Linked DNA regions of uncultured Dysgonomonas sp.. Each later gene encodes a partner of the first gene's protein in a complex. Links are inferred from orthologs where the notes say so. Each region holds a gene or a part of one and is shown on either strand. Other genes may lie near its edges. The genes, in order: tsaE and tsaD.

Region 1 (10,166 bases):
ATCTATTTTTGATTTATGTTCAATCTGAATACGCTGTATATATCTTTATTTTTTATATCCTGTTCTGTAAAACGACAGTACCAGATCTCTTTAGCTCCGTATCTGTCGCGGTCGAATGTCAGGTGAATTGCTCCATCATCAGTCTGTGATATATCAGGGTATGATACATCTGATCTGTGGTCGATAAGCAAACTGTACGGCCATGTCAAACCGCCGTCTTCGGAAACAAATACAGTCATATTACTACGACTTGTGCTTGCATTCATTACAAGAATAAGATTGCCCGAATTCAGTCGCCCGATATAGAAACGGCTGGAAGCAGCAGTACCAGCGGCTGTAAACGACTCATAAGGCGTCCATGTCTTACCGTAATCATAACTCCGTGATGAATATAGGCCTGCCTTGCCTCGCAGTAATAGCAAAAACTCTCCATCTTGTACTTGTGCAATCTGATGTTCGTCATAAATACGTGCAGCCATAGGCAGATGCCTTATCGAGGTATAGGGTTCAAGCTCTTCATTGACCGTCGGGCTGTTCTTCCCGAGAGGACTACTGTACACAAACGTTCCTCCGCCAATATAGTGCTCATCCTTCGACCAATCGTGTTCGAAGTCCCACACAGATATCGGGAATAAAGTCTGTGCAATTTCCTCCACCTCGATCGGTTTTGTCATCATCACCCCGTATGAAATGAGTTTTGGCGCAGAGTGTTTTATCTTTTTCCCATCCCAATCCAACTTAATGGCATTTATACCCCCACGCAGATCCCAATGAAGTCCACGCTGGCTGACGGCGTAAAACAACCATATGTCATTGTTGCTATCGCGCCAGAGAACAGGGTCAAAGAAACGATCCGAAGAGGGGAGTTTCGGATATACGATCAGTTTGTCACGCATCCACGTTTGCCCGTTGTCAGTACTTACAGCTACTGTTACTAAATTTCCCGAACCTTCGCCACGACCTCCGACGTACCATGCGGCATGGATCACACTACCATCTTTTTTAGCGGCTATGCTAGGCACAAGTTCATGTTTTCTATCTTTCAACAGCGAATCCACATCAGGATCGGCTATCACGATAGCCGTATTGTGGCGATCTTTATCATCTTTCAGTAGCTTTGGCTGTCCGAAAAGTATGCTTGCTCCGCATAGGAACAATAAGGTTAATAAAGTTTTTTTCATAGTAATTTTAAGGTTTTTAATTCAATGCTGTTCTTTCGATTTGCGAACAAGGAATAATATCAGCGCCCAGACAAGCAAATATGTACACCCGCAGACTGTAAATATTATATTGTAGCCGACCGAAATATCGCCCAAAAGCCGGAAATGATCCAGTATACCGCCTACAAACAGTGGGAATAAGATTCCGCCGACTGCGCCTGACATACCCGCGATACCAACCACCGAACTCACATTTTGTTTTGGGAACATATCCGAAGCCAGCGTAAAGATGTTCGTAGCCCATGCCTGATGTACGGCAACTGCTAAACTCAAAATAGCCACAGCAAGCCACATATCGGTTATGAACTGCATCCCGATCACGCTCAACTCGATGATGGCGAAGATCAACAATGCTGCCAGGCGTGCTTTGGATACACCCCAGCCCCGTTTAATCAGATGTGAGGAAAGATAGCCTCCAGCGATACTTCCGATGGTAGTAGCCGTATAAATAATCATCAGTGGGATGCTCGGTTTCGAGAGATCTATATCGAAACTTGTACGGAAATACGATGGCAACCAAAACAGGAAAAACCAATAGATCGGGTCGATAAACAGCTTACCAGAGATCACGGCCCATGTTTGAGGCTTTCGGAACAGCGAAATCCATTTGACTTTCGGAGCGTTTTCCGCAACCTCTTCACCGTCCTCTTCGATCAATGCCAACTCCTTTTCAGTGATGCGTTTTTGCCGCCTTGGAAGCTCATACAGCCACAGCCACAATACAACCCAAACCAGCCCGATACCACCCGTAATCCAGAACACCTCGTGCCAGCCGTACGAACTAAGGATTATAGGAGTCAGTATCAGCGCTAAAACGACTCCTATACTTGTTCCTGAGTTGAAAATACCGGTTGCCACGGCACGTTCCCGTTTCGGGAACCATTCCGAGACGGCTTTGGTACATGCCGGAAAGTTACCTGCTTCACCGATTCCCAAACCAATGCGTGCGAAAGAAAAACCTCCAACGCTTCGGGCTACGGCATGCAGCATGCCTGCAAGACTCCATATTGTTGCCGAGATCGCGAATCCGAATCTCGTCCCGATCCAGTCGATGAAGCGCCCCATAACCAACAACCCTACAGCGTACGCCGCCGTAAATGCCATAATAATATGGGCATAGTCGGTCTCTGTCCAGCTGAATTCGCTTTCCAAGATCGGTTTCAGCAACCCGATTATCTGCCGATCCATATAGTTTATGGTCGTGGCGATGAACAGTAATGCGACCACCACCCAGCGATAATTTTTCATTTTCATTTTCTGTTCGATTTATAAGTATTCATCAAGGTTACATAACTTCTAAAATGTCCGTACAGCCCATCCCAATCTTGCGCATCGATCATCGTTTTATCGAACAGCGGTGAGCCTATTCCAAATCCTTCTACTCCGGCTTTTAGAAAGTTAGCCATGTTTTCGAGGCTGATACCACCTGTAGGCAAGAATCGTACTTCGCTCAAAGGGCCTCTCACATCTTTTAGGTAAGCCACACCTAAATTTCCTGCCGGAAACAGCTTTACCACTTCTATGCCTAAAGACGATGCCCGATATATCTCTGACGGTGTCATTGCTCCCGGAAATATCGGAATTTCACGCTTCAGGCATTCACAGATAACCTCTTCGTTCACAATCGGAGTTACCACAAACTGCGCTCCAGCATCCAAAGCATTATTCAAATCGTCTAACGAGCACACCGTCCCTGCTCCGACGTTCAATTGCGAACCGTATTGTTCAAGTGTGTATCGCATCAACCCACACATATCGGGTGTATTCATTGTGATCTCAATATTGGTCAGTCCTGCCTTGACATAGAGCGGCAAAACCTGCTCGTAGACATCGCGTTGCATGCCTCGGATGATTCCCACAATGGGTATTTGTTCGAAAAGCGTCCATGAAAATTCTCCCATAATCATCTGTTTTTATCGAACGACACGTCCACTACCATCACCATGCATAAGGTTTTCAACTTCAGTAACAGTCGTTAGGTTAAAATCTCCATACATCGTATGCTTCAGGCACGAGGCTGCAGTAGCAAATTCCAACGCCTGTTTGTCATCCTCCGGCCAAGCCAACAATCCGTAAATCAATGCTCCCATAAACGAGTCACCACCGCCGACACGGTCTACTATATACGTAATGTTATATGTTGGTGCAGTATACAGTTTGTCGCCATTATAAAGAACCCCCGACCATGTATTGTGACTTGCATTAATCGAACCGCGCAGTGTTATCACCACTTTTTTAGCCTGTGGAAAATGATCCATCAATTGGCGACACACCGATTCAAAAGCCGTGGCTTCGATGTATCCTTCGGTTTGGGTTGCATCAAAATTTTCGGGTTTAATGCCGAATACAGTTTCTGCATCCTCCTCATTCCCGAGTATAACGTCGCATTCGGCTACTAATTCGGGCATCACTTCCGATGCGGTTTTGCCGTATTTCCACAGGTTTTTACGATGGTTCAAGTCGACAGAAACCGTCAATCCCATCTCTCGGGCAACTTTGATAGCTTCAGCGCATACATCTGCCGCTCCTTGTGAAATGGCAGGTGTGATACCTGTCCAATGAAACCAATCAGCTCCTTCGAAAATCTTATGCCAATCTATCATCCCTGTTTCAATCTCTGAAATCGATGAATGCGTACGGTCATAAATCACTTTTCCCGGGCGGGCTACTGCTCCGGTTTCAAGGAAATAAACTCCCAAACGGTCGCCGCCATAGATTACATTTGGCGTTTTGACACTGTACTTGTGTAAACTTTGCAGACACGCACGAGCGATATCATTGTCAGGAAGTCGGGTTACGAATTCGGCATTTAGCCCGAAATTTGCCAGTGATACAGCTACATTTGCCTCTCCGCCGCAGTAGGTCGCAATAAAGCTGTCGGCTTGACTGAATCTTAGAAATCCGGGAGCTGCCAGACGTAACATTATCTCTCCGAAACAGACTATTTTCTTGCTCATTTTTCTTTTTGTATTAGGTTAATAGGCTTAGTGTTTAATCACTAACACAAAATAATAGCTATTTTCAGAGAATGTTTTTGTCTATTTTCTAAAATCCATACGGTATTTTAATATTTTGATCAGAATAGCTTAATATTAAGAAGGTAAAAATGACACCTTAATGCTGAGATTCAACATTCAGATGTCTTAATAATACGAGTAATAACTAGCTATAACCCTTTTAGTTCCATGCTTTTTTGATGCGAGACACGATAATCGGTGGGCGTTACACCGCTATATTTTACAAATTGCTCATTGAAGTGTGAGATACTATTGTACCCAGATTCGTAGGCAATCTCCACTATATTTTTGTCTGTATGAGCCAGCAATTTCCAGCTATGTTGTATGCGTATCTCGTTCAGATAGTTAAATATAGTCTTACCGGTACTCTTCTTAAAGTAGTTACAAAGCGTATTGGGACAATAATTCACAAACTCAGCAATGTCGTTAAGCCTTATCTCATTATGCATATTAGCCTTAAGATAGAGATAAACTTTATTTACAACATCATCCTTATGGTTGCCCAACTCATTACAGTCGTAAGCAAGCAGTTGTTCATAATCCTGCTCCTGCCCAAGAATATCCAGCATTTTATACACGTCCCATATTTTACGAATACTGTTGCTTTCCGGTATCATGTCCAACAATTCGACCACCTGTTTCGCCGACCGTGATGCCGTAAAATCGATACCAAATCGTCCTCTGTCTAACAGTCTGGCAATATTACTAAACTCTCGTTGTTCTGTAAAGTCCTGAGGTAAAATCTTCTCGGTAAATTGTACGACTTGGCGTATGTATGTGTAGCCTTGCGCTTTGTTGTACTCCATATCGCACGCAAATATATGAGGGATGTTGGCCCCAATGAAATACAAATCGCCTTTTTTGAACGGATAAACGGCGTTGTCGATAAAAAAATTACCCTCACCTTCACGGATATACATTAATTCATATTCGGGATGATAGTGCCATGTCTTATAAATGGAGTCGAAACGGAACGTGCGTTCGCCAAACGAATAACCATCCTGATAAATGATCTTTTCAAATAATACCTGTCGTTTTCTTCCCATATTCTGCTTAATTAAGTAATTTTTAATATTTATTGTCGCATTCTTACGTAATTGGCTGATTGTTTAATGCATTATCTTATAGCTAATTTGTTATGAAATTTTCTATATCAATAGAAGAAGAAAAGTCAGGACTGGAAAAATTATATAAAACTAATTCCAGATCAGTAGTTCGTAATCGTTGTTTAAGCTTATTTTATTCAAAAGAATAACGTTCAATCAACCTCGCATTTAAAGGTTCCAACGGATCGCCCAATTGACTTAGTTTGCTCAAACGAAGGTATTGTACCTAAAAATCTTAATGACCCTTAATCTTTTTCATAGCACGAAAGATACGAAAAATACATTCACATGGTAATTGTCAGCTGTATTTAATCAGCTATTTTGCAATGTTGTCAAGGCTAAAACTATATACTTGAAAATATTGAATATATAATCCCGGAAACGGTAATTTCTGAATCTTTAGAAATTTGCAACAAAGGAATTTTTTATTAATAGTATCATAGCCTAAAGATTAAAAATTGAAATTTAGTCAAAATTATTTATCCAAGTTTCTTTTTGAGGCATCTTTTAGTAAATAATTGTTTTTATCATTTGCTTCTGCTAAAGAGAGTAAATCATAATTAAGACAATATTTATTTTTAATAAAAAGGGCCGGGCTGTAATATAATTTCTGCTTCCTCATAAGAATTAACTAACAAAATCTACATAGCTTTGTTATTATCTTCAAAACGGACAAATAGATATAATTCTCCTTTTTCTTATACTGCAACTCCTTTTTCTTTCCATATAGATAATTTTATGTAAACCTCATCAAATAAAATAAGGAGATAGGCGTAAAAAAGTAGAAAGAATGAAAGACAAAATATATCTTTGTAATCAAATTAATGATAACTAAATATGAATATTACAATAAAATCTCTTGAGAACATAGACGAGGCTGCTACCGAATTTGTAAAGGCAATGGGCGATAATACTGTCTTTGCTTTTCGCGGCGAAATGGGAGCAGGCAAGACTACTTTCATCAAAGCCATCTGTGAGAAGCTAGGGGTATCTGATACTATAAACAGCCCTACATTCGCCATAGTCAACGAATATCGTTCCGATAGCGGAGAACTGATTTACCACTTCGATTTCTACCGGATTAACAAAGTGGAAGAGGCTTTCGATTTTGGCTACGAAGATTATTTCTACAGTGGTAGCCTTTGCTTTATCGAGTGGCCCGAACTGATTGAGAACCTCCTGCCGGCCGATACAGTGACTGTTAGTATCAAGGTGTTGGAAGATGGGAGTAGGAGTGTAGTCGTTGGTGCTTAATGTTCAGGTTCTTTATAGAAGATAAGGAGGGACAGGCTGTATAGTCTGTCCCTTTGTATTTTTAAGTTTTTCTATATCACACCGTAGCTTCCACTTTCTTGAGGAAGTCTTTACGCATCTCGTCCGTACCGGTAGAAGTGTGCTCACAATTGAGCCATGTGGCATTGTTTATACCTACCGAATAAAGCATGTTAGGAATAAAATAATCCTGAACAAAAGGCTTAAATATTTCGCCGGCACTCTCCGATGTTGTGATTACTGTAGTCCGTCCGATTTTGAGTAATGGAGTCCACCCATTTTCATAGCTGAAAGCAAAACCTTGAAGGAGTACTTTGTCGAAAAAGCCTTTCAGTATAGCAGGCATTGTTCCCCACCAGATCGGATATATGAATATAGCCTCATCAGATTTTTTCAGCATCTCCTGATATTTCAGAACGAGCGGGTCGATAGCCTTTCCCTGATTGTATACTGCAAGTTCTGCTTCTGAAAATGACGGGTTGAATTTATCTTTAGGGAGGTCGATAACCTGATAAGCCTTGTTTTGTTGTTCGAATTTTGCTGTAATTGTGTCTAAAATAGCTTTATTAAAACTACCATGCCATGGGTGGCTGAATACGATTGTTACCATTATTATGTTTAATTTATTTATAGAGTTGTTTATTATCAATATTGCTTAACCTGCAACATTGACCTTTATTCCTAATTCTTCGATACGCTTTGCGATTTCCTTTAATTTCTCCACAGACGCTTTCTCGAGATTCTTTTCGGGAGTTTCCCTGTCGATAGTGTATATCATTACTTCACGCGGGTTGGTTTCCTTCACCACTTGCAACCATGTCGAGATTTCCTCTTCTGTGGTGTTGTCCACGGTTTTTCCATTGTGGCTACCCGTTACAAACATTGTTTGCATAATGAAATTGCCCTTGAAGCGATTGAATATCTCCTTTTGTTTCTCGATACTGTATTCCGGCGAATTGGGACGGTCTATCAGACGCACGGTTTCCAATATGCCAGAGTCAAGTTTAAGTATATTATTATCTACCTTTTCCAGCGCATCGAAGACTTTCTGTTTGCCGGCATGCATCGCATTCGATAATACGCTGATCTTTGCCTTTGGAAAATATTTGTTCCGCAGTTCTATCGTATCATCAATGATTCCGGCAAATTGGGGATGCATAGTCGGCTCCCCGTTTCCGGCAAAGGTTATGACATCAATGGAGGTATTTTCGCCTTTGAGCCGTATCAGTTTATCTTCTAATGCCGCTCTTACATTTTCGCGGTCGGGAAGTTTTGTCTTCGTTCTGAAGTCTTTATTGTATCCGCATTCACAGTAAATACAGTCGAACGAACACAGTTTGCCGTCGTAGGGCAATAGGTTCATTCCCAGCGAACTACCAAGTCGGCGGCTGTGTATAGGGCCGAATACAATTTCGTGAAATAAGATGGTTGACATGATTTCTTTTAAACTTAGAATCTTTCTGCAAATTTAACGGTTTTATCCCTGTCAGATTCCATATAGTCCGTTAATTCTTTGTAAACGATTTCTTCAGCGGCACTTTCTATTTCGGGCTGTTCCAATTCTATTTTCAAAGATCCGCCAAAGGTAAATTCTGAACCGGATACCGATGCGATAATTATAAGTCCCCAATTGCTCAGGTCAATATCGTTATTCTGATCTGTATCTCCTTTTGTGAATTTTATTATTCCTTTCTTAATTCCATTGATAAGTGATCCATGATTGTAAGTTACAGTATTTCCTGCAAAAGATTCTATATGAAAGCATGTCTCATAGTCGAGAAGTGCTATAGATATTTTGTAAAGAAATCCGTTATGTTTCTTTTCTATATCTAAGCGAAAAGGGATATCGTTGACCGCTCGTTCCATTACCAACATATCCATTTTATGGAATATTCCTTTTGGGTAATGAAATACACTTTGTTGGAAATCATTATGCAGATTGTCGCTGAAACTGATTTTTATCTGAGGGTTGAGGTAAGCCGTTTTGCGGAATGCGGAGCAGAAATATTCAAAGCTAATATCTGTGGTTTCGAATATGTCAGTGTCAGGAACAAAATTTATAATGAGATCTTCTCTCAGGTAGCCCTCTTCTACACTTGTTTCGAATCGCCCGTTTTGAGACAAGAGCGTATATATTTTACCTCCGTTATATACTTCCATCTTCACCGATCGGCTTAGACCTATAATTACCGACAGAGCCATAATATTCTTATGTCCTTCGCTATTTTCCGCCTTCTTCAGAAGCCCAAGTTTTCTTATCAGAGAATCTGCATCTATGGCAGATGATGTAATGCCAATTGCGCCATCCGACGTCAGGTCTATATCTACTTCTTCCATATTTGCCGATGACATCAGGTCTACGATAAGGTATTCCATCATCGTAGCGATACCTTTAGCCTCTTTACTTCCAACATACATGGCAGGCCGCTGGCGAATGCTTTCTATCAAAGATATATCTTCCATAATGGTTTCTTTATTCTGCTTTTTGATTTTCAATATTTAAAAAACTTGACAAACTTGACACTTTTTACGCTATTTTTGACGTGTCACGTTTCTTCTAAAAACTTCGTGCTGCTCCTCTTCTTCTTACTGATTTTTTTAATAAAAGGTAACAAAAGTAACACATATATCAGTAAACAGTCAACAATTAGCAGTCAACAATTAGAACTCCTACTTAACGCTTACAAGTAAAGCTTTGCGCCTTAGCGTGAAATAAAATAGGGCGCTCACCAACCCGTAAATGTTAAAAGGTAACAAAGGTTACACTATTTCACTCATTTGCTAATTAATTTTTTCAAAGAGCTATAGGCTAACGGCTATTAGCTATATATAGATAAATTTTCCTGATTAATATTCGTTATATTATCCAACTCACACCATACATTATCAATATATACCGCAGCAATTTACCAGAGAACATCGCCACATTGACAATATATACATTTGCCCGCATATATCCCAAAGCTAGCGCGATGACATCACCTACAATGGGCATAAAGCTGAAAAAGGCCATAATCGCGCCTTTACCCTCCAGCCATTGCTGCATCTTCTCTATCTTGCCCCGGTCTACTTTCAGGTATTTTTCTATCCATTCTATTTTTCCCAGACGACCGAGGTAATAGTTGGTCATACCTCCCAGCCAGTTGCCTACCGAAGCTACAATGACACACCCCCAGGCATTCATCCCCATAGCCAACAGTCCGGCAAAGACAAATTCCGACCCGAATGGCAGAATGGTTGCCGCCAGAAAAGATGCCAGGAAAAGGCCGATATAGCCATATTCGACGAAGCCGTCAAGCATGCATCTTGTAGTATATGAAGAGGGCGAAAAGGGGAGCTATTATACACAGGCCGATGCCTGCTTTTTTGACCCACGATTCAGTTTTCAGGCTTTCTTCGTCGTATTTGGCCTTGCGCATGAGTGAGCGCGGACTGATAATCATAAAAATGCCGAAAATGAGCATGAATATGGCGTATATGTAATCCCAGTTAGAATATTGCATTGTATTACGTTTTAGATGGTTTCCTTCTTTTCTGTATAAAGATATAAA
Region 2 (10,024 bases), 1.5 Mb from region 1 along the record:
TTTGTATATTTGCATCAGTGCAGGATGGGAAAAGTAATCTCTGAGGGTAGGGAAGAAAGTGGCAGGATCACTATTGTCTATGGCTATACGTCCGAAGGCAGGAAGCAGGAGTGGATATTTCTCTTTCAATCCGGATTCTTTTACGGCGTCAGGTTGCTGAAGATAATTGTATACATCTTTGTCGAAACGTAAGATGGTTATTTTTTCTTGTTGCGATAACCCGCTGTTTTTCTTTGTTGTGCCTGAGCATCCAATGAAAGACAGGATGATAAAAGTCAGCAGATATACTCTATTTCTCATTTGTATCCTTTTATGAATTCTTCTTTGCGAAGGTAATTTATATTTCTTAATTTTGTACCACTTTTACAAGCCATATAATTAAAAAACGCACAATATTATGCTTTATTTTAAAGAAGATATCCCAAACAAGGATAATAAACTGATATATATTTATAAGGGTATAACAGTCGTTCAGATGCAGAACGAAGTAGAAATGCTAATGTTATCATTAGGCTATAAACATCTGGGACAGGGATTATTCGAAAAGGGAAGCCGGATGATGCGTTTGTTGTTCGGGGCATTCTGTAAATACTTTAAATTCAGAGTGCGTATAGAGGATTATAACAATGGTGAAGTGAAAGTGACTGTATCGAAAGATACGACAGGATTGTCGGGTGGTGCAATTGGGGCGAATCAGGTGAAAAACGAATTTTACAATTTATCCCGGGCATTCCAAACAATATAATGGAAACGATGTTATAAGTCTTTGGATTTATAATATATAAAATACAATATTTGAATGATAACCATACTAGGCATAGAGTCGTCTTGTGATGATACTGCGGCAGCAGTTATCAGGGACGGTTTACTTCTATCTAATATAATTTCCAGCCAGAAAGTGCATGAGAACTACGGAGGTGTAGTTCCCGAACTGGCATCACGCGCACATCAGCAGAATATAATACCGGTTGTAGACCAGGCATTGAAAAAAGCGGGGGTAAACAAGAACGAACTGACGGCGATAGCTTTCACGCGCGGTCCCGGTCTGATGGGATCCTTGCTGGTAGGTACTTCTTTTGCTAAAGGACTATCTTCCGCGTTGAATATTCCGATGATAGATGTAAATCATCTGCACGCTCATGTGTTGGCTCATTTTATTAAGGAGGATAAAGATGATAACAATCAGCCTCAGTATCCTTTCCTGTGCCTGTTGGTGTCGGGTGGTAATTCACAGATTATCCTTGTCAGATCGTACAAGGAAATGGAGATCATAGGCCAAACAATAGATGACGCAGCTGGTGAAGCTTTCGACAAATGCGCCAAGGTGATGGGGCTGGGATATCCCGGAGGGCCTGTTGTTGACCGCTTGGCTAAAGAGGGTGATGCAGATAAATTTAAATTCAACAAACCTCACATATCGGGTTATGATTATAGTTTCAGTGGTCTGAAAACTTCTTTCCTGTATTTGCTCCGCGATGAATTGAGAAAGGATCCTGACTTTATAGATAAGAATAAAGCTGACCTTTGTGCTTCCCTTCAAAAAACGATTATCGATGTATTGATGGAGCAATTACGTAAAGCGGCCAAAGATCTGGGAATTAAAGAGGTTGCCGTAGCCGGTGGTGTGTCGGCGAACTCGGGACTTCGTGCTGCATTTGAAGATCATGCAAAGCGTTTCGGTTGGAAAATACATATACCTCCGTTTGGCTATACGACGGATAATGCAGCCATGATAGCTATGACAGGCTATTTCAAATATGAAGACAAAGAATTTTGTCCGATGGAGGCAGCGCCGTTTTCGAGAGTGGTAATGTAATAACTACATTTTCTCCGCATCTGATAGATTGTTCTCCACTTTTGCCAACAACTTAAGAAAGATATTTATTTCATCTTCCGATAATCCGTTGGTGAATATTGCCGTAGCTTCTGTCCAGCAGGTAATTACTTCTTGTCTGATGCTCTCGGCGCGAGGCAATAGAAATATGTTATAGCTACGGCTGTCAGTTATGCTTTTTTGCTTGACCACATATTTAGCGGTGCATAATTTGTCTATAATGCGTGTTGTATTAGCAAAATCTTTCTTTGATTTCTTTGTAAGTTCACTAAGAGACAGGCCATCATCGAGCCATAGATAGTATAAGATTACCCATTGCTCAGGGGTGATATCTAATCCTTTTTCACTGATAAGTCTGAATGCCAGTCGCCGGAGTTGGGCGGCAACAGATGCTATCTGGTGATTGATACTGTTTTCGAAATTATATTCCATCATTGATTCGCGCTTTAACTTTGCCCCATGCATGGGTATCTACAAGGCAGGATTCTTCAAATGTATTGTACATCTCTTTCAGGCGGGACATTGGTATTGCAAAACTTAATATATTTGCTTCTACATGAGGACGTACCGATGGGTCGAACAGTCCGAGAAATGACCGTTTGCCGTTTCTTTGATTTTCGGCAACTACCTGTGAAATAGTGGAGCTGCATCCGGAACCAAATGGAGCAGATACCGCATCTGGTTCATTGGTGTCGAATAAAGTCCATGAAATCAATCCTGTTAATACATCAGGCGTGGCGAAGAATATAATACCTTCGATATCGTCTAATATATCCAGATTATCTATTCGTGAAAAATGAAGGTATGCTTTGCCTGTAGGAGAGAAGCCAATATTTTCTACAAACTCTTTGACCATCTCCGGAGTCTTCTTGTATCTTTCTTTTAGTGAGACGAAAGACGGAATCCGTTCTTCCGGAAATTCAGAGAATCCGGTGTAAAACTTGCCACCCATACAACCGATTGTTTCTCTATCCAAACATATTGGTGCGCCTTTACGTACAATATCAAGTGCTTTAAAATAGCACCCATTTACTCTTTGTGGCACAGGTTCGGCTATGTCTGAATACCAGAAAGCTATAGGTAATTCTATATTCTCACCAAATGCATATTGCAGTTTATTTATTAAATCAGTAGATTTCATGATCTTGTAATTTATTTGTTATGACAAATATATTTACATTGTTTGTTATGACAAATAAATTGACGTTGATAATTCTTAGACTTTATATCTTTTATTGATAATTGTAAATTATCACTCATAATTATAAATCTTATCTTTGTAGAAAAAACGTATCTATGTCTCTATACTTAAGCATTATCCTACTTGTAGTTGTCCTCGATTTTGTCTGGACGCAATACTTGGCGTATCGTAACCGTAAGCGGATGAGCCCCGAAATTCCTCCATTACTGGAAGGGATTTACGATAAAGACGAATATGCCAGACAGCAAGCCTATCAAAAGATAAACAGCCGCTTTGGCTTGTATACAAGCCTTTTCTCTTTTATCGTAATGTTACTGGTCCTGTCTTTGGGTATTTTTGGCTGGCTCAACGAGTTGCTGAGACAATTTATAAATAATGAAGTCATTCTTACTCTGGTTTTCTTTGGTATAGTATATATTGTGAACGATATTATCACTTTGCCATTCAGCTATTATGCTACCTTTGTGATTGAAGAACGCTTCGGATTCAATAAATCGACTAAAGCTATTTTCTGGTTCGACCAGTTGAAAGGTTTACTGCTCACAACTGTTCTAGGGGGCATTATACTGGCTCTTCTGGTATGGTTTTATGAAACTCTGGGTACATATGCATGGTTGTACGCCTGGGGGGCAGTAACCGTATTTTCTTTATTTATGACCTTGTTCTATTCCAATATTATAGTGCCTTTATTCAATAAGCAGACTCCGTTGGAAGATGGCGAACTCCGGGATGCAATCGAGGCCTTTTCCCGGGAAGCAGGTTTTTCGATAAAGAATATATACGTAATGGATGCATCTAAACGTTCCAGTAAAGCAAACGCTTATTTTACCGGCTTTGGAGTTAAGAAACGTATCGTATTGTTCGATACATTGATTAATGATCTTAGTACGAGTGAAATAGTCGCTGTACTGGCACACGAAATAGGTCATTATAAAAAGAGGCACACATTGCAGGGTATGTGCATATCCATCTTATATACAGGAATTATTCTTTTCCTGTTATCATGGTTCCTCGATAATGAAGCCATTGCTTTGGCATTGGGAGGGAAAGAGGCTTCCTTTCATTTGGGTCTGATTGCTTTCTCTGTTCTATTTACTCCGGTTTCGATGATTATAGGTCTGTTTTCGAGTATGCACAGCCGTAAGAATGAATATCAGGCAGACGCCTATGCTGCCGGTTTTGGCTTGGCAGATTCATTGATAAGCGGATTGAAGAAGCTATCGGTAAAGTCACTGAGCAATCTGAATCCTGATCCGCTATATGTATTTTTCTATTATTCACATCCGACTTTGCTGCAACGGATGGAGGCATTAATGGAAATTGATGATAAAAAGTAAATTTTTATAAAGTATCATTAAACCTTTTAATTTTATTATATTCATATAATATAAACGGGGCTGAAAAACAGCTATTCATAATCTAAAAAATAATGCCTATGAAACGCTTTTATATAATTATCATTTCGTGCCTGATATTATTGCCTGTAAATATATATGCCCAGGGAGGAAAGAAAGAAAAGGTTAGCAAAGATATTTTCGGTAATACCATTATCGAAGATGAAGACGGAAGTAAAACAACAATAAAGAAAGATATTTTCGGAAATACTGTGATAGAAGATAATAAGGGCAATAAGAAGACTATCAAAAAGGATATTTTTGGAAATACTGTGATAGAAGATAACAAGGGAAATAAAGAAACGATCAAAGAAGATATTCATGGGAATACTGTAATCGAAGATAACAAAGGGAATAAGAAAAGAGTAAAAGAGGATATTTTCGGGAATACTATCATTGAAGACAATAAAGGAAATAAAACGACCATACGAGAGAATATTTTCGGTGATAAAGTAATAGAAGATAATAAGGGGTATAAGAAAACTATCAAAAAGGATGTATTCGGAAATACTATCATTGAAGATAATAAAGGAAATAAAACAACTATCGAAGAGGATGTCTTTGGCGATAAAGTGATCGAAGACAACAAAGGGAACAAAACGAAAATAGGAAAAGATATCTTCTATAACATGATTGTTGAAACGAACCGGAGAAAAGTAAAAATAGGCCGTGATATATTTGGTTATCTTCAATATGAAGAGAATAATAGAAGGAAGGCATATCTGAAAAAAGATATTTTCGATGCCTGGATTTTTACGGATGATAATAATAATGAAATAAAGTATTCCATGGAGTTTTGGGAAGATATTCAGCGTGATTTCAGAGGTGATGAAGAAGAGACCTTTTTCTGGCTGATGGATATGTGCCATGGATTGACGGACTACAAAGAAGAATATAAAGTTGATATTTTCGGACATCTTCAATTCAGCAACAACAAGAATGAACGGGCGTCACTGTCTAAAAATATTTTTGATGAGATGGTTTATGAAGACACCAAAGGGAGTAAAATGATATATCCGCAGAATTTTTGGAATAAGATGCGCAAACATAGTTCGGATAAAAAAATATTTATGGATCTTATACAACGCTATCTGTTCGAATAGGGAAATTTATTTATGGAATTTCAGTATTTTCATACTCTATTTAATATCAGAATGAAAAACACGATTGAGTATGAGAATGTATTTCACTTTTCCTCTATTTTTGTCTTTTTATTTGTGCATATATTCCCAACAGAATAAAGAAGTCAGACCATTTTACGTGAAAAATGATACACTCATAGAGAATCGGTTACTTTTGGATTCAAAGCAATTAAACGAAATAAATATTGAGGAATTCACGGAACCACCAATCTTTATAAGTACAGAAATACTCCCTCAATTTGTAGGCGGAGATAGTGTGATGGAGGCATTCTTTAATAAGAATATCCGGTATCCCCGTACAGTAACCAAAGGGGAAGTGCAGGGTTTTGTTATTGCAAGGTTTGTTGTATTAAAAGATGGCAAAATTGATCCACGAAATATAAAAATAATAACATCTCTTTCGCATGATTGCGACAACGAGGTTGTGCGTCTACTACACAAGATGCCTTCTTGGATGCCTGGAAGACAAGGAGGATTTCCAGTCCCTTTTTATCAGACTATAGGCGTTTATCTGGGAAAGAAAAAACTTAAGACAGTAAGGCGTTTGGTGCCAGGCGAAATTAATGTGGATGAATGCAAATGGAACGGTTATCACGAAATTATAGAAAAACGATATTAATAATAGCCAAAACCTTTATACCATGTTGAAAAAACTACATCTTACCTGTTTTGCTTTTGTTTTATTATTTCCTCTTTTTGCTCAGGAACCACAGACTATTCATGTGATGGTGGCTTTGTGCGATAATAAATATCAGGGCATAGTGAAAGTACCGAAAGGAATAGGTAACGGGCAAGATCCGAATTCGAATCTGTACTGGGGATGCGGATATGGCATTCGTACTTATTTCAGAAAAAGTTCTGACTGGAAGGAGGTGAGGCGGCTAAAGGCTGACGATATCCGTCTCGAACGTATTGTCTTCAAACATAAAACGAAAGATTACTACCTTATCGCCGATGCTTATGACGGACAATACATAAAGAACTGTACAGAAGATTTCCTCAGCTCATGTTCAGGGAGTAAGAAGGATACTGTAATGATCGGGAAAACGGTTGTCGGACTCAATGGGAATGCTAAACTACTCGCTTATATAGGGCATAACGGGTTAATGGATTTTTCGTTGGCAAATACTTATAGCACTGTAGATGGTAAAACGCGTGATGCGATAATCCTTGCTTGCTATAGTAAGCGGTATTTTACACCGTATCTGCGTTCAGCTAAAGCCAATCCATTGCTTTGGTCTACCCATCTGATGAGCCCCGAAGCATACACATTACATGATGCAATCGCTACATACATCGCAGGAGGGACGAATGCTGCTGTGCGGGAAAGTGCTGCTGCCGCTTATAATAAATATCAGAAATGCGGGATAAAAGGCGCCAGAGGATTATTGACTACCGGATTCTGAATTATGTGAATCAGTATTTGAAAACTTTATCTATGTATATAGCTGATAGCCTTTAGCTGTTAGCAGATGGTTCTTTGAAGTATTGATCGGCCCCTCCAACCTCCCCAAGGGGAGGCTACAAAGAGGGTAAAAGTAATAGGTAGAAAAAGTGTTACGTTTGTTACTTTTTAACAAGTAGTAAGCTGAAAGTTATATGAGATACGAGTAGACAAGACACGAGATACAAGCTGCTAACTGATGACTGTTCATTGTTCACTGATAACTGAACTGTTATATGTGTTACCTTTGTTACTTTTTATATAGTGTTCTTTGTGCTCCTCGTGGTAAAGATATTAACCACTAAGTGCACGAAGGAAATCACAAAGGGATAAAAGGATAAAAAACTGTTACCTTTGTTACCTTTTTGCACGTTAGAGCCTCTGTGTGAGAATACTGTTTACTGAAACGTTGATAATTTTCGGGTTTGCCCTAATTCTTAATTCTTAATTATTCGTTCTTCATTAATTCCTGTTACCTTTGTTACTTTTTAACAGTAAATAAGGCAAAACTTATATTTGTAATAACTGATAGAATAGAAATGAAAGCAGCAATAATTACAATCGGCGATGAAATTCTCATCGGGCAGATTGTCGACACCAATTCGGCATGGATAGCGCAGAAACTTACACTCGCAGGATTTGAAGTAGAAGAAATGCAATCGATAGGAGACGATGCACAACAGATAAAGGTTACCATAGAAGAGGTATTTTCCCGTGTAGACGTTATTCTTATGACCGGTGGACTGGGCCCGACGAAAGATGATATAACCAAGAAAACACTTTGCGACTATTTTGGTACGACGATGATTTTTGATGACTCTGTTCTCGAAAATATACAGAATGTAATATCCAGTTTTACGACTTTGAATGAACTGACCCGCAATCAGGCCTATGTGCCAAAAGATTGCACAGTGATACAGAACAGGGTAGGGACGGCTCCGATTACGTGGTTCGATTATATAGGCAAAGTGCTTGTGTCTATGCCGGGAGTTCCCCACGAAATGCGGTATGTGATGGAAAATGAGATCATTCCCCGTCTACAAGCTAAATATGATCCGGATGCATATCTCAAACGTGTATTCATTGTAAAGGGATATACCGAATCGGCATTAGCGATGTATATTGCCGACTTTGAAGATAATCTGCCCGAGGGTTTCGGATTGGCATATCTGCCTTCTCCCGGATTGATGAAGCTGCGTCTGTTTGTTCGGGGAGAGCATCGTTTGGAGGAATTGAATGAGCAGGTAAAAAAACTTCAGGATATATTAGGAAGTGCTATTTTGGCAGAGAAAGATATTACGGTAGAGAAGTTGCTGGGAGAACGCCTTTTCGAAAAGGGCTTGAGCCTGGGTACAGCCGAAAGTTGTACAGGAGGTAATATTGCTCATACCATTACTTCTATTCCGGGTTCGTCCCGTTATTTTAAAGGTTCTGTCATATCATATGCCAATGAAGAAAAAGTGAATATATTGCATGTATCACAGGATTCATTGGATCGCTTTGGTGCAGTGAGTGAGGCTGTCGCTGAGGAAATGGCCAAAGGAGCACAGAAGATACTGAATGTGGATTGCTCTATTGCAACTACCGGTATTGCCGGCCCTGATGGAGGTACGGAAGAGAAACCGGTAGGTACAGTCTGGGTTTGTACAACTTATAAGGATAGATGCGTGGCCCGGAAATATCAACTGGGACAATTTCGCGAAGCAAATATTGTACGTGCGACCAACATAGGAATGTTACAATTGCTGGAAATGCTGGAATGACAGCAAATTAATAGTTCTCGTGTTATTTTTCAATAAAATTATTGCTTTTAGCTTTTGTTTAATAAATTTATGAAGCTATATAGTGTTATTAATTTATATCCATATTATATTTATAAAATAATACACATACTCACAAACAATAATATGTACTGTCTATGAAACTTAACGACGAATCTGACAATAAGCCTGTAATAACCACACGCTATGTTTTGGATGCCAATTCTTTGATTACATATGTAGTATATGATGAAGATGGTGACTGGCAGTTTTTTAGTGATGAGGATATTACGGAAAGTGATGCCTGCGTAGTTTCTGTAAAGCAAATATTGGAGCTGGATGATAGTCTTAACGAACTCGAACTGAAGCCGGGGCAGGCAGCTGAAAGAAGTGATGCTGATGCACCCTGGCAAACAATCAAGCAGAAAAGTAGCCGGAATAATTCATTTGCAGAAGATGATGAAAATTAACTGTCTGGCTATTGTTAATGAATCGATCGGATAATATTTTTAGTAGCATAGGAGACATCTTTTCAAATAATCCTGCTTTTTATGGGATATTTATAGTCGTTTTGGGGATCATATTTCTGCTTACGGCTATATACGATGCTAAGTGGATTTTTGGAAATACTACATCTTTCAATATACAAAAAGTACAGGGGTGGGTAAATCTTTTCGGTCGAAAGACAACCCGGATTGCTGTCGGGATAATGAGTCTTGTGCTCATCTTAACAGGTTTGCTAATAACATACATTTATGCCTTCGGATAAAAAGCGTAGCCTCCGCACGACATCCCGTCTGTAGAGGCTACTTTGTAAACACAATCAATATTAAGTTTAGCCCTAATATTATTCTCTTGTGAAGAACCCTTATTTCTTAGTGCCCGACATGATGCCGGCATCTGTATCGTCGTTATTCAGGCGTTTGTTTGCAGCCTTGTACTGGCGTCCGAAGTTCAGGTTGAGCGTGAAGTTTACCATCACTATCTGTGCCAGATCATCGGAGTAGACATTCGATACATTCGGCGCAAGCCAGGAATAGTTTTTACTACCCTGTGTATAGTCTTTGCTGAATGGATTGAACATACCTGCTGACAGGCTCCATTTTTCGGCATTATATCCAACCATAAGAACATGAAATTTCTCTCCTATATCCTGCGTTTCTCCCCAGTAATTGTTCCAGCGGGTCATTAGTTCAAAATTGAGCATCCACCGTTTATAATTAGCGGTTAGAGATGTGCGCATCCGCCA

The links.
Region 2: the proteins of tsaE (region 1) and tsaD are in contact, whole or in part, in a crystal structure (PDB 6N9A), measured with the Thermotoga maritima proteins. The link is inferred for uncultured Dysgonomonas sp. from one-to-one orthologs. Residues at the interface, in WP_004082108.1 of Thermotoga maritima: Leu37, Gly38, Lys46, Lys57, Val59, Lys60, Ser61, Thr63, Phe64, Thr65, Leu66, Met67, Val69, Pro71, Tyr82, Arg83, Leu84, Asp86, Asp88, Phe89, Asp93, Ile128, Asp130, Glu131, Arg134; in WP_004082750.1 of Thermotoga maritima: Cys10, Asp11, Arg49, His50, Leu82, Gly84, Gly135, Gly136, Glu154, Thr155, Leu156, Asp157, Asp158, Ser159, Glu162, Asp165, Lys166, Arg169, Leu170, Tyr175, Lys213, Thr214, Leu217, Tyr218, Gln221, Arg222, Asn324.

What each region holds. Positions count from the first base shown.
Region 1 is NZ_LT599032.1:2,987,810-2,997,975, forward strand. What follows is about bases 4,949-7,888. They hold tsaE (tRNA (adenosine(37)-N6)-threonylcarbamoyltransferase complex ATPase subunit type 1 TsaE), read left to right. Parts: upstream 4,949-6,180; coding sequence 6,181-6,597; downstream 6,598-7,888. Other genes in these bases: QZL88_RS12520 (AraC family transcriptional regulator), read right to left, coding at 4,949-5,283; QZL88_RS12530 (NAD(P)H-dependent oxidoreductase), read right to left, coding at 6,674-7,225; QZL88_RS12535 (radical SAM protein), read right to left, coding at 7,271-7,888. Also shown: QZL88_RS12500 (sialidase family protein), read right to left, coding at 3-1,181; QZL88_RS12505 (MFS transporter), read right to left, coding at 1,203-2,474; QZL88_RS12510 (bifunctional 4-hydroxy-2-oxoglutarate aldolase/2-dehydro-3-deoxy-phosphogluconate aldolase), read right to left, coding at 2,471-3,121; QZL88_RS12515 (sugar kinase), read right to left, coding at 3,134-4,177; more of QZL88_RS12520, read right to left, coding at 4,387-4,948; more of QZL88_RS12535, read right to left, coding at 7,889-8,050; QZL88_RS12540 (hypothetical protein), read right to left, coding at 8,065-9,078; QZL88_RS12545 (YqaA family protein), read right to left, coding at 9,473-9,916; QZL88_RS12550 (hypothetical protein), read right to left, coding at 9,909-10,118; QZL88_RS12555 (YfhO family protein), read right to left, coding at 10,123-10,166. UniProt on the Escherichia coli protein: Required for the formation of a threonylcarbamoyl group on adenosine at position 37 (t(6)A37) in tRNAs that read codons beginning with adenine.
Region 2 is NZ_LT599032.1:4,512,025-4,522,048, forward strand. The notes cover bases 10-2,807. They hold tsaD (tRNA (adenosine(37)-N6)-threonylcarbamoyltransferase complex transferase subunit TsaD), read left to right. Parts: upstream 10-799; coding sequence 800-1,816; downstream 1,817-2,807. Other genes in these bases: QZL88_RS18570 (DUF2268 domain-containing putative Zn-dependent protease), read right to left, coding at 10-300; QZL88_RS18575 (hypothetical protein), read left to right, coding at 398-745; QZL88_RS18585 (MarR family winged helix-turn-helix transcriptional regulator), read right to left, coding at 1,820-2,269; QZL88_RS18590 (DUF169 domain-containing protein), read right to left, coding at 2,256-2,807. Also shown: more of QZL88_RS18570, read right to left, coding at 1-9; more of QZL88_RS18590, read right to left, coding at 2,808-2,975; QZL88_RS18595 (M48 family metallopeptidase), read left to right, coding at 3,131-4,372; QZL88_RS18605 (energy transducer TonB), read left to right, coding at 5,603-6,190; QZL88_RS18610 (hypothetical protein), read left to right, coding at 6,213-6,977; QZL88_RS18615 (CinA family nicotinamide mononucleotide deamidase-related protein), read left to right, coding at 7,555-8,778; QZL88_RS18620 (hypothetical protein), read left to right, coding at 8,934-9,245; QZL88_RS21235 (immunity 17 family protein), read left to right, coding at 9,263-9,544; QZL88_RS18625 (TonB-dependent receptor), read right to left, coding at 9,644-10,024.